3 regions of the Lactobacillus rizhaonensis genome follow, and region 2 is predicted to be linked to each of the others. Evidence: predicted binding sites of a transcription regulator. Region 2 holds the regulator's gene; each other region holds the start of a gene.
What was found. The regulator HrcA, encoded in region 2, represses chaperone genes, less so after heat shock. The targets are predictions, from matches to a motif close to TTAGCACTCNNNNNNNNNGAGTGCTAA.
Positions count from the first base shown of each region.

Region 1: the regulator HrcA is predicted to act here: its motif matches at 1,418-1,444, upstream of AAA915_RS02465 (ATP-dependent Clp protease ATP-binding subunit).
Region 3: the regulator HrcA is predicted to act here: its motif matches at 1,352-1,378, upstream of clpP (ATP-dependent Clp endopeptidase proteolytic subunit ClpP).

Region 1 is NZ_BTTV01000001.1:513,948-517,238, forward strand. Features, by position in the region: gene ptsP (phosphoenolpyruvate--protein phosphotransferase) at 1-753, opposite strand, end outside; gene AAA915_RS02455 (phosphocarrier protein HPr) at 753-1,019, opposite strand; gene AAA915_RS02460 (hypothetical protein) at 1,133-1,315, opposite strand; gene AAA915_RS02465 (ATP-dependent Clp protease ATP-binding subunit) at 1,486-3,291, shown strand, end outside.
Region 2 is NZ_BTTV01000001.1:74,731-78,021, reverse strand. Features, by position in the region: gene dnaK (molecular chaperone DnaK) at 1-566, opposite strand, end outside; gene grpE (nucleotide exchange factor GrpE) at 585-1,181, opposite strand; gene hrcA (heat-inducible transcriptional repressor HrcA) at 1,194-2,243, opposite strand; gene ribF (riboflavin biosynthesis protein RibF) at 2,379-3,291, opposite strand, start outside.
Region 3 is NZ_BTTV01000001.1:455,223-458,513, reverse strand. Features, by position in the region: gene AAA915_RS02195 (class II aldolase/adducin family protein) at 1-659, shown strand, start outside; gene clpP (ATP-dependent Clp endopeptidase proteolytic subunit ClpP) at 746-1,330, opposite strand; gene AAA915_RS02185 (SH3-like domain-containing protein) at 1,643-3,199, shown strand.

The DNA.
Region 1 (3,291 bases), 440 kb from region 2:
TTGCTTCAAAAAGTCAGAACTCTTTTGTTTATATTCAGCAACTTGACTGTCAGTAGGTTTAACAACTACATCACCGCTTAGACCGTCAACAGCAATCGTATCGCCATTTTCAGCATCCTTGGTAATTGAATCAGTACCTACAACTGCTGGCAATTCAAGTGAGCGTGCCATAATAGCAGAGTGCGCTGTTCTTCCGCCAATATCAGTAACAAAGCCCTTAACAAATTTTTTATTAAGTTGGGCAGTGTCACTAGGAGTTAAATCATGAGCAACCACAATAACTTCATGGTCAATTGAAGCTGGGTTTGGTAGTTCCTTACCCAGTAAGTGAGCCATGATTCTCTTAGAAACATCACGCACATCAGCAGCACGTTGCTGCATATAGGTGTTATCAGTCATTCCTTCAAAAATACTGATAAACTTTTGTGCAGTTTCGTCAAGTGCAGCTTCACTGTTTACTTTTTGTTCCTTGATTTCGTTTTCAATGGCACCAGTAAATTCAGGATCGTTCAAGATCATAAGGTGAGCTTCAAAGACTTGAGCTTCGTCTTCACCTAAACTCTTCTTTGCACTATCACGAATTTTTTCAACTTCAGCAGTTGATACTGAAATTGCTTTCTTATAGCGTGCTAATTCACTTTCAACGTCGCTAACTGTGGATTTTGAAAATGAAAGATCAGGTTCAACCAAGAGATAAGCTGGTGCTACAGCAATACCATCACTAGCAGCAATTCCTTTTAATGTCTTGGTCATTATTCAGCTAAGCCCTCTTTTTTCATAGTCTCTGAAATAGCGTTAATTGCATCTTTTTCGTCGTCACCACTAGCACTGATAGTAACATCAGCATTTTTGCCAACACCAAGTGACATAACGCCCATAATTGACTTTAAATTAACTGACTTACCATTGTATTCCAAATTGATATCTGAACCAAATTTAGAAGCAGCTTGTACTAGCAATGTAGCTGGACGAGCATGAATACCTGTTTCTGCAACAACATGAAAATCGCGTTTTTCCATTATATATATCTCCTTTGAATTCAAAAAATCAAACCGGTAATAAATACCTATTCGCCTACTTAGACTATCATTTTTTTGTGAATTAGACAACATAAATGTAACAGTTTACATCATTAAACTTCAGATTTCGATTTTGAATAAATTATTTTACCACCTCGCAATGCTTTCCCTGTAATATTTTGCCTTTTTTCAAAGGACCTTAATACTGCTTGAAATTCAAAAGCATTTTTTGGCTCAACTTCATAATGATCGAGTTCACCATTTGCTAATTGCACAAGAATTTTTTGATAATCCAAAAACTATCACCACTTTTTAATCAATTTTGTTTATGCAATCAACTGATCATGCACTTATATTTTATCATATTAACGTTACTTACAAATAATAAGATTCAAGTTTTAGCACTTGATTATTGCGAGTGCTAATTATATAATTTAGTAAACTGATATGAAAGGCGGTAATACAATTGCTTTGTCAAAACTGTCAAAAACGACCAGCTTCCATTCATCTTTTTGCAAAGGTTAACGGACAAAGTCGTGAAATTAATTTGTGTGGACAATGTTATCAACAACTTAAACAACAAGGAAATATTAATATGAATAATGATAATAACGACTTCTTTGGTGATTTCAGCGACCTGTTTAATTATAACGGCAATGCGGGAAATCCAGGTGATCCCAGAATGGGCAATGGGAATCCAGGAAACGTCAATAACGGCAACAATGGTGCTGGGGGCGGACGCTCACTTCTTGATCAGTATGGAACCGATCTTACTGCTCTAGCCAGAAAAGGTAAAATCGACCCAGTTATTGGACGCGATAAAGAAATTGCGCGTGTCATTGAAATACTGAATCGCAGAACCAAGAACAACCCTGTCTTAATCGGTGAAGCCGGTGTTGGTAAAACTGCCGTGGTCGAAGGCTTAGCTCAGCAAATTGTAGATGGCTCAGTACCTGCCAAGCTGCAAGATAAAAGAATAATATCACTAAATGTTGTTTCTTTAGTTCAAGGTACAGGTATTCGTGGTCAATTTGAACAGCGTATGCAGCAACTGCTTAAAGAAGTTCAAGGCCATGATGATATTATCCTCTTTATTGACGAGATTCATGAAATCGTTGGTGCGGGTAATGCCGAAGGCGGAATGGATGCAGGTAACATCATTAAACCTGCTCTTGCTCGTGGTGACTTGCAACTTGTTGGTGCTACCACATTAAAAGAATACCGGGAAATTGAGAAAGACTCTGCTTTAGCAAGAAGATTCCAGCCTGTTGACGTCAAAGAGCCTTCTGTTGCAGAAACAATCCGCATTTTAAAGGGTATTCAAAAGCGCTATGAAGACTATCATCATGTTCATTATACTGACGATGCCATCAAGGCGGCAGCAGAATTATCTGAGCGTTACATTCAAGACCGCTTTTTACCTGACAAAGCCATTGACTTGTTAGATGAAGCAGGTTCAAGAATGAACTTGACAATTCCTTACGTCGACAAGGAAAAAATGAAGGAACGGATTGATGCGGCCCAGAAATTAAAACAAGAATCCCTAAAGAATGAAGATTATGAAAAAGCTGCATACTACCGCGACCAAATCGAAAAATATAACAAGATGAAGGATCAAAAGGTTGATCCGGACAAATCTCCTGTTATTACCAGCAAGATCATGAACAAGATTGTTGAAGAAAAAACCGGCATCCCCGTTGGTGATTTACAAAAGCAAGAAGAAAACCAGTTACAAAACTTGGCACCAAATCTTAAGGCACACGTTATTGGTCAAGATAAGGCAGTCGATAAACTGGCTCGTGCAATTCGGCGTAACCGTATTGGCTTTAATAAATCCGGCAGACCTATCGGCTCCTTCCTCTTTGTGGGACCGACTGGTGTAGGTAAAACCGAATTAGCTAAGCAGTTAGCTCGGCAAATGTTTGGTTCAGAAAATGCCTTAATTCGCTTCGATATGTCAGAATATATGGAATCATATTCTGTTTCCAAGTTAATTGGTTCAGCACCTGGTTACGTCGGCTATGAAGAGGCCGGGCAACTAACAGAACGAGTTAGACGTCATCCATATAGTTTGATTTTACTTGACGAAATTGAAAAAGCTGATCCAGCTGTTATGAATCTTTTCTTACAAATTTTAGATGATGGTCGCTTAACTGATTCTCAAGGTAGAACTGTATCATTCAAGGATACGATTATTATCATGACCTCTAATGCTGGTCAAGGCATTAAGAACACCAGTGTTGGTTTTGCAGCTGAAAATTCTGCAGATCAA
Region 2 (3,291 bases):
ACTTGAAAGACGCCATCGCCTAATTGCAGTACGGAAACATCGAAAGTACCACCACCAAGGTCGTAAACTAAGACTTTTTCATCTTCTGCGTCCTTGTCCAAACCATATGCAAGTGAAGATGCAGTAGGTTCATTAATAATTCTCTTAACATCTAAACCAGCTATTTTACCGGCATCTTTGGTAGCTTGACGCTGAGCATCATTAAAGTATGCAGGTACGGTAATAACAGCATCAGTTACTTTCTCGCCTAAATAATCTTCAGAGAATTTCTTGATATATTGCAAGATCATTGCTGAAATTTCCTGTGGTGTATAAGCTTTATCACCAATTTTAACCTTGTAATCAGTTTCGCCCATGTGACGTTTAATAGAAGAAATAGTATTGGGATTGGTAATTGCTTGTCTTTTGGCAACTTCACCAACTTGGATTTCTCCATCTTTAAAAGCAACTACTGAAGGAGTAGTACGATTTCCTTCTGGGTTGGTAATAATTTTTGGTTCTTTACCCTCCAAAACGGCAACTGCTGAGTTAGTAGTTCCTAGGTCAATTCCGATAACTTTTGACATTGATATGCTTCCTTTCAATTATTGTGCTACAACAACCATAGCTGGTCTTAAAGTACGATCTTTGTATAAGTATCCCTTTTGCAAAACTCGTACAATATGATCTTTTTGATCATCATTTTCAGCCGCAACGGTTTGAACAGCTTGGTGTAAATTGGGATCAAATTTGACACCTTCAGCTGTAATTTCACTGATACCGTGATCTTTCATCGCTTTAACAAGTGAATCAAGTGTCATCTGTACACCTTTTTTAAGCTGTTTTGATGCTTCATCATCAACTTTAGTAGCTAAAGCTCTTTCTAAATTATCCATCGCGGGTAAAACATCTTTAGCTAAAGATTGAGATTCATATTTGATAAGCTGCGCTCTTTCTTTATTATAGCGATTTTGCATATTTTGCATCTCAGCTTGACTGCGCAAATACTTATCTTCCAAATCGTCCTTTTCTTTTTGCAATTGAGTCAAATTATGCTGCAATTTACTTTCCAAAGACTCAGGTTTGTTATCTTTGTTAGCCTTAGCCTTAGAATTTTCTACTTCTGCCTTTGACTTTTTATGTTCATCTTTTTTTGGCTCTTTTTTTGAGTTCTTACTATTATTATTTTCTTCTTTACTCACGGCTAACCTCCTTTATTTAAATCTACCATAATAATCAAGTAATTTTTTAGATAGCTCGTTTCTGAAATACTCGAGTAATCCAATCACCTGAGAATACGGCATATTATCAGGGCCAAGTAAAGCAATTATACCCTTTCCATGAGAACCAACGCTATACTCTGCCGTAAGCAGACTGTAATCCTTTAACAAATCATTTGATAATTCGGATCCTAAACTAACTCGAACGGGATACCTGTCGCTTTTCAAATTTTGCCTATTGTCTAAAATATTGGAAATCAAATCATTATGCTCAATCATTTCATAGAGCGATCTTAAATTTGAAACATCGTCCAAAGAAATGTTATTAAGCAGGTTAATCTGACCGTCAACATAGGTTTGCTCACTGGCAGCATCGTTAATAACATCCTCGACCAAACTAATCAGTTCAGAGACATGAGCAACTTTAAGTTTATTGCCCAAAGTCTTTTTAAGATAGTCAGGAGTAACTTGATCTAAAGTTTTGCCAACCAGCTGATCGTTAATCATGCGCACAGCCTGTTCAATTTCATCACCATTAACATTATAAGGTAAAGTATAAACCTGGTCATGAACGTCACCATCGCTAGTTCCTAAGACAGCCATAATCTGTCTGTTAAACAACGGCACAATACGAAAACCAGTAATAGTTAATTCACTATTTTCAGGACCTTCCGCAAATGCTGTGTAATTTGTTAGATCCGATAAAATTTTTACAGCTGCCTGTACGATGTCGTTAACCTGATGAAACGGTTGATCAAGCTGACTAATGATTCGCTTGTATACAGAAGATGAAATTTGTAAAGGTTCAACCAAGTTGTCAAGATAGTAGCGGTAGCCTTCAGTTGAAGGCACGCGTCCACTGGACAAATGAGTTTTTTCAATCAAACCCTTATCTTCTAAAACAGCCATTTCGTTACGAATAGTAGCACTTGAAACCTTAATAGGTAGTTGGTTCATAACAGTCTTGGATCCAACAGGATCATGTGTCTGCGTAAAATCATTGATAATTGTTTTTAAAATTAATTCTTGACGTTCGGTCAACATAAATATCGCCCTCACTTTTAGCACTCAATCTGATTAGGTGCTAACAATTTATATGATACTAGCTTTTAGCAGAATGTCAAGTTGAGTGCTAACTTTTTTCTTAAAAAACGTCAATCATTTTTTTAGTATTATTAATTAATTCATCGCAGCAAAATAATTTTTAATTTCAGCCTCGTCTTGACTCATTTGTTTTGTTAACTCTTTTAAACTGGCAAATTTAATTTCACCTCGGGTATACTTATACCATTTAATTACCATTTCCTCATCATAAGCTTCCTGATCAAAACCAAATAGGTTTGACTCAATATAAAGCTTTTTCCCTTGGTTGATAGTCACATTATAGCCTACACTTGTCATTGAGTCATACCACTTACCACAAATCTTGGTTTTAGTCGCATACACTCCAATTTTAGGAACAACCTTGTCTTCAGTCCAAACCAAATTGGCTGTAGGAAAACCGAGTTTATGGCCATTGCGTAAACCGTGACCAACATAGCCTGACATAACATAAGGAAAACCTAATAACTTAGAAGCTAATTCCATATTTCCACTAGTTATTGCCTTCTTGATTTCCGTAGAACCAATTTTTTGACCATCATAAGATTGCTTAGGGACATTAACAATATCGAATCTTCCCTGAGCAAACTTAGGGAAATTTTTCATATTGGCAGTGTCTTTGGGACCATAGGTGTAATCAAAACCAGCTACGACAGTATCTGCGTGTAATTTAACTATTATATTATCAACAAATTCCTGTGCTGTTAGTTTACTAAATGCCTCATTAAAATGCATCACCAGCAAATAATCAACTTTAAGTTTTTGCATCTTGTAGGCTTTTTCTGCAAGTGTATCTATGTAAGTAACTTTTTTATTTTGATAGACTTCTTTTGGATGACGATCAAACGTCATTACCACTAGTGGCAGATGTTTTTGCGTTGCTTTTTCTTTTGCAATTTTGATTAATTCTTGATGTCCACGATGAACCCCATCGAAGAAACCTAAAGCAAGAATAATATTTTGGGGAATTATGTTTTCCTTAAAGGGGTAT
Region 3 (3,291 bases), 380 kb from region 2:
TTAATCGCAAATTAACAAATATTGCTGGAGGAAACATCTCTGTCAAAATTACGCCAGATGAAACATTCTCTTATGACAATCAGACATATTATGCTAACCATGATTATTTGTTGATGACTCCTACTTTTATGTCTGAAGCATGGTTCTCAAAGCTAAATGCTTCTCAAATCTTAGTTATTGATTTAGAAACAGGTAAAAAACTAGCGGGAGAGGGTCGGCTAACACGAGAAATCAATATGCATATTGGAGCATATGAGGCAAATAAAGACATTAGAGTAGTTTATCACTCTCATGCACCAAAATGTATGTTTTGGGCTACATTAGGCCAGGACATGCCTAACTTAACAGAAATTACATCTTTTAATGTACCTCTTGGAAAAATTAAGTGTTTACCATATCGTGAAGCATGTAGTAAAGAACTCGCTGATTTAGTCCATGATGAGCTAGTGAAACTTGGTACTGGCGCTAAAGAAAATATTTTTCTGCTAAATAGTCATGGAGTTTTAATTACTGAAACAGATTTGCATGCAGCAGCTCAAGTTTTGGAAACAGTGGAATGGAATGCTGAGATAGCTTATAAACAAGCAATTTTTAAGAAATTGGGAATTATTGATCAGTATCAGTCTCGAGGTAAAAGCACGGATGGTATGGTAAATTAAAGCGAATCACGAAATATAGATATCTATTCAAATAAAAAAGGAAGTTAAACAAATTGTTTAACTTCCTTTTTCACTTAGCAATAAATTTATTTCTTTTGGTTAACCATAATCTCATCGATTAAGCCATAGTCTTTTGCTTGCTGTGCGGTCATGTAGTTGTCCCGCTCAGTGTCCTTTTGAATTTTTTCTAAAGGTTGACCAGTAGTTTCATGTAAGATCCGGTTAATTTTTTCACGACTCTTTAAAATCTCATTAGCAGCAATTTGAATGTCTGTTTGCTGACCCTGTGCACCACCTAAAGGTTGATGAATCAAAACAGTTGAGTTAGGTAATGCAAAACGTTTACCTTTTGCTCCGCTAGTCAGTAAAATGGAAGCCATAGAGGCTGCCATGCCGATGGCAATAGTTGAAACATCCGATTTAATAAAGTTCATGGTATCCATGATCGCCAAACCAGAAGTAATCACACCACCCGGTGAATTAATGTAAAGTGAAATATCCTTGGTGTTGTCTTGAGCATCAAGAAATAGTAATTGTGCAATAATTGAATTGGCCATATCATCGTTAATTTCGCCGCTAAGCATGATGATTCTGTCTTTCAATAAACGTGAATATATATCATATGCGCGTTCGCCACGTGCAGTTTGTTCAATAACTGTAGGTACAAGCATCTTTCTACCTCCTAAATATAATTAGCACTCTATCAAGTACAGTGCTAATTAAATCACTTACATTACCTGCTGTCAATGAAAGTGTATTAATTTTGTATTCTTTTTAGTGAGGGTTTTATTATATAATTTAAAGGTAAACTAAATATTGGAGGATATATTTTGAAGCTTTATAAGAAAAAATTACCATATTTACTGACATTGGTTGTCGGATTACTAGTTTGTACCGGCTTGTCAACTACATCAGTTGCGGCAGATTCGAATAGCGCTCAACCGCCAGTTCAAGATGACAGCAACAAGTCATCGAACAACTCAATTGATGTAAATAATGATAATAATGCCACTAATGATCAAACAGGTAAATCTGATCAAACTGGGACAGACGACACTAATACTAAAAAGCCTAAGCCTAAACAAATTGTTACTGGTTTTTCTATGATGACCAAAGTTGCGGGCAACAAAAATTATAAGGTCTGGAAAGAAGTAAATGACGGGAAGGTTAGCACAAAAGTAGCTGACGGTATTAACTTTCGTTATAGTCATATTCAATCAGATCAGTTGATTGAAACTAAAAAGTATCGCTACTGGCGCATTTATGTTAATGGCAGACAAGTAGGGTATGTTAATGAACGTTACTTTGCCAGAAACCAAATTGCAGTTCCTAAAACTATATCTCTAGTGCGCAATGAGTTCTATAACTTCCCTACGAGAGATGCTATTTCTTATATTACTAACAGCATGGGTACGGTGATTGACAATAGTCAAGTAACTGTTTCAAAAGATAGCATTAATTGCGGAACTCCTAAGACATATAAAGTTAAATATACTTATGGAGATGCGACTGCTACAGTTAAAATAACTGTTAGAAAAAGTAAAAAAGAAGGAGTGGTTGATGCAAATACCGTTACCTCCTTCCCGGCGCAACCTGGTACCAATGACTATCAGGCTTGGAAAACCCATTACGGTTCATCATTAAATTATATTAGTCCAACAGAATACACGCCTGAAACCAATAAACATACTTTGACTAGTGGTGATTTGACCTTAAAAACACGATTATATCAACCAGTTTTACTAAGTGTAGCTGATCCATCAGATGATAATATTAACCGTGTTGGTCACATTCCAGAAGGTGTTACCGTTTCTAATGGCTGGGCATATACTAGTCTTTTAAGCCACACAAATTTGGTATCTGGTCATATTGTTGGTTATGATCTGAATACTTTAACTGACCCGTTTGATGCGCAACATTTACTTGATATGTCGCAAAAGAAGTTTAACAGTTATGTTAAAAACATCAAGGTAAGTCCATATATTCCAATTGGTCATGGTCAAGCATTGGGCGCAAGTGATAAGTATATTTATGTGTTAAATAATGACAATACATTAAATGACACTAATGACTCTGAAGAATTACTTCAAATCCGTAAGAGTGATTTACAAATTAACAAAATTTGGACAATCAAAACTTGGATTGATGATGGCAAGAGTAATCGTTATTTCCAAAATGGTGTAATTGTATCAGATAAGGATATGTACACTGTTTACCATGATACTGCCAATAATTGTTATGAATATTGGGAATTCACTCGTACTGGGGATAACTGGTATCCAAAATTAGTCGGTAAAACTGACGGCAACTTTGTTAATAATAATTCACCTGTTCAAGGATTTACTTATGATACCAAGAATAAGAACTTTTACCTGGCATTCAATGACTTAATCTTTAAGATTGGCCGCGATGGCAAATTAAAAGATACTTATTCTTTTGATACCGGTCGTGAAATTGAAGGTTTATCAGTTAGTGATAATAAATTGTATGTAAACCTTGCACAAAGAGCTGAATTATTGGTAAGCATGAATATTAAATAAAATAAATATTTTTAAATGAGAGCTGAAAGGCTCTTTTTTAGTTCAACGAAAAATTTAGTATTTACAAGTATATAAATAAGTTATATTATTAA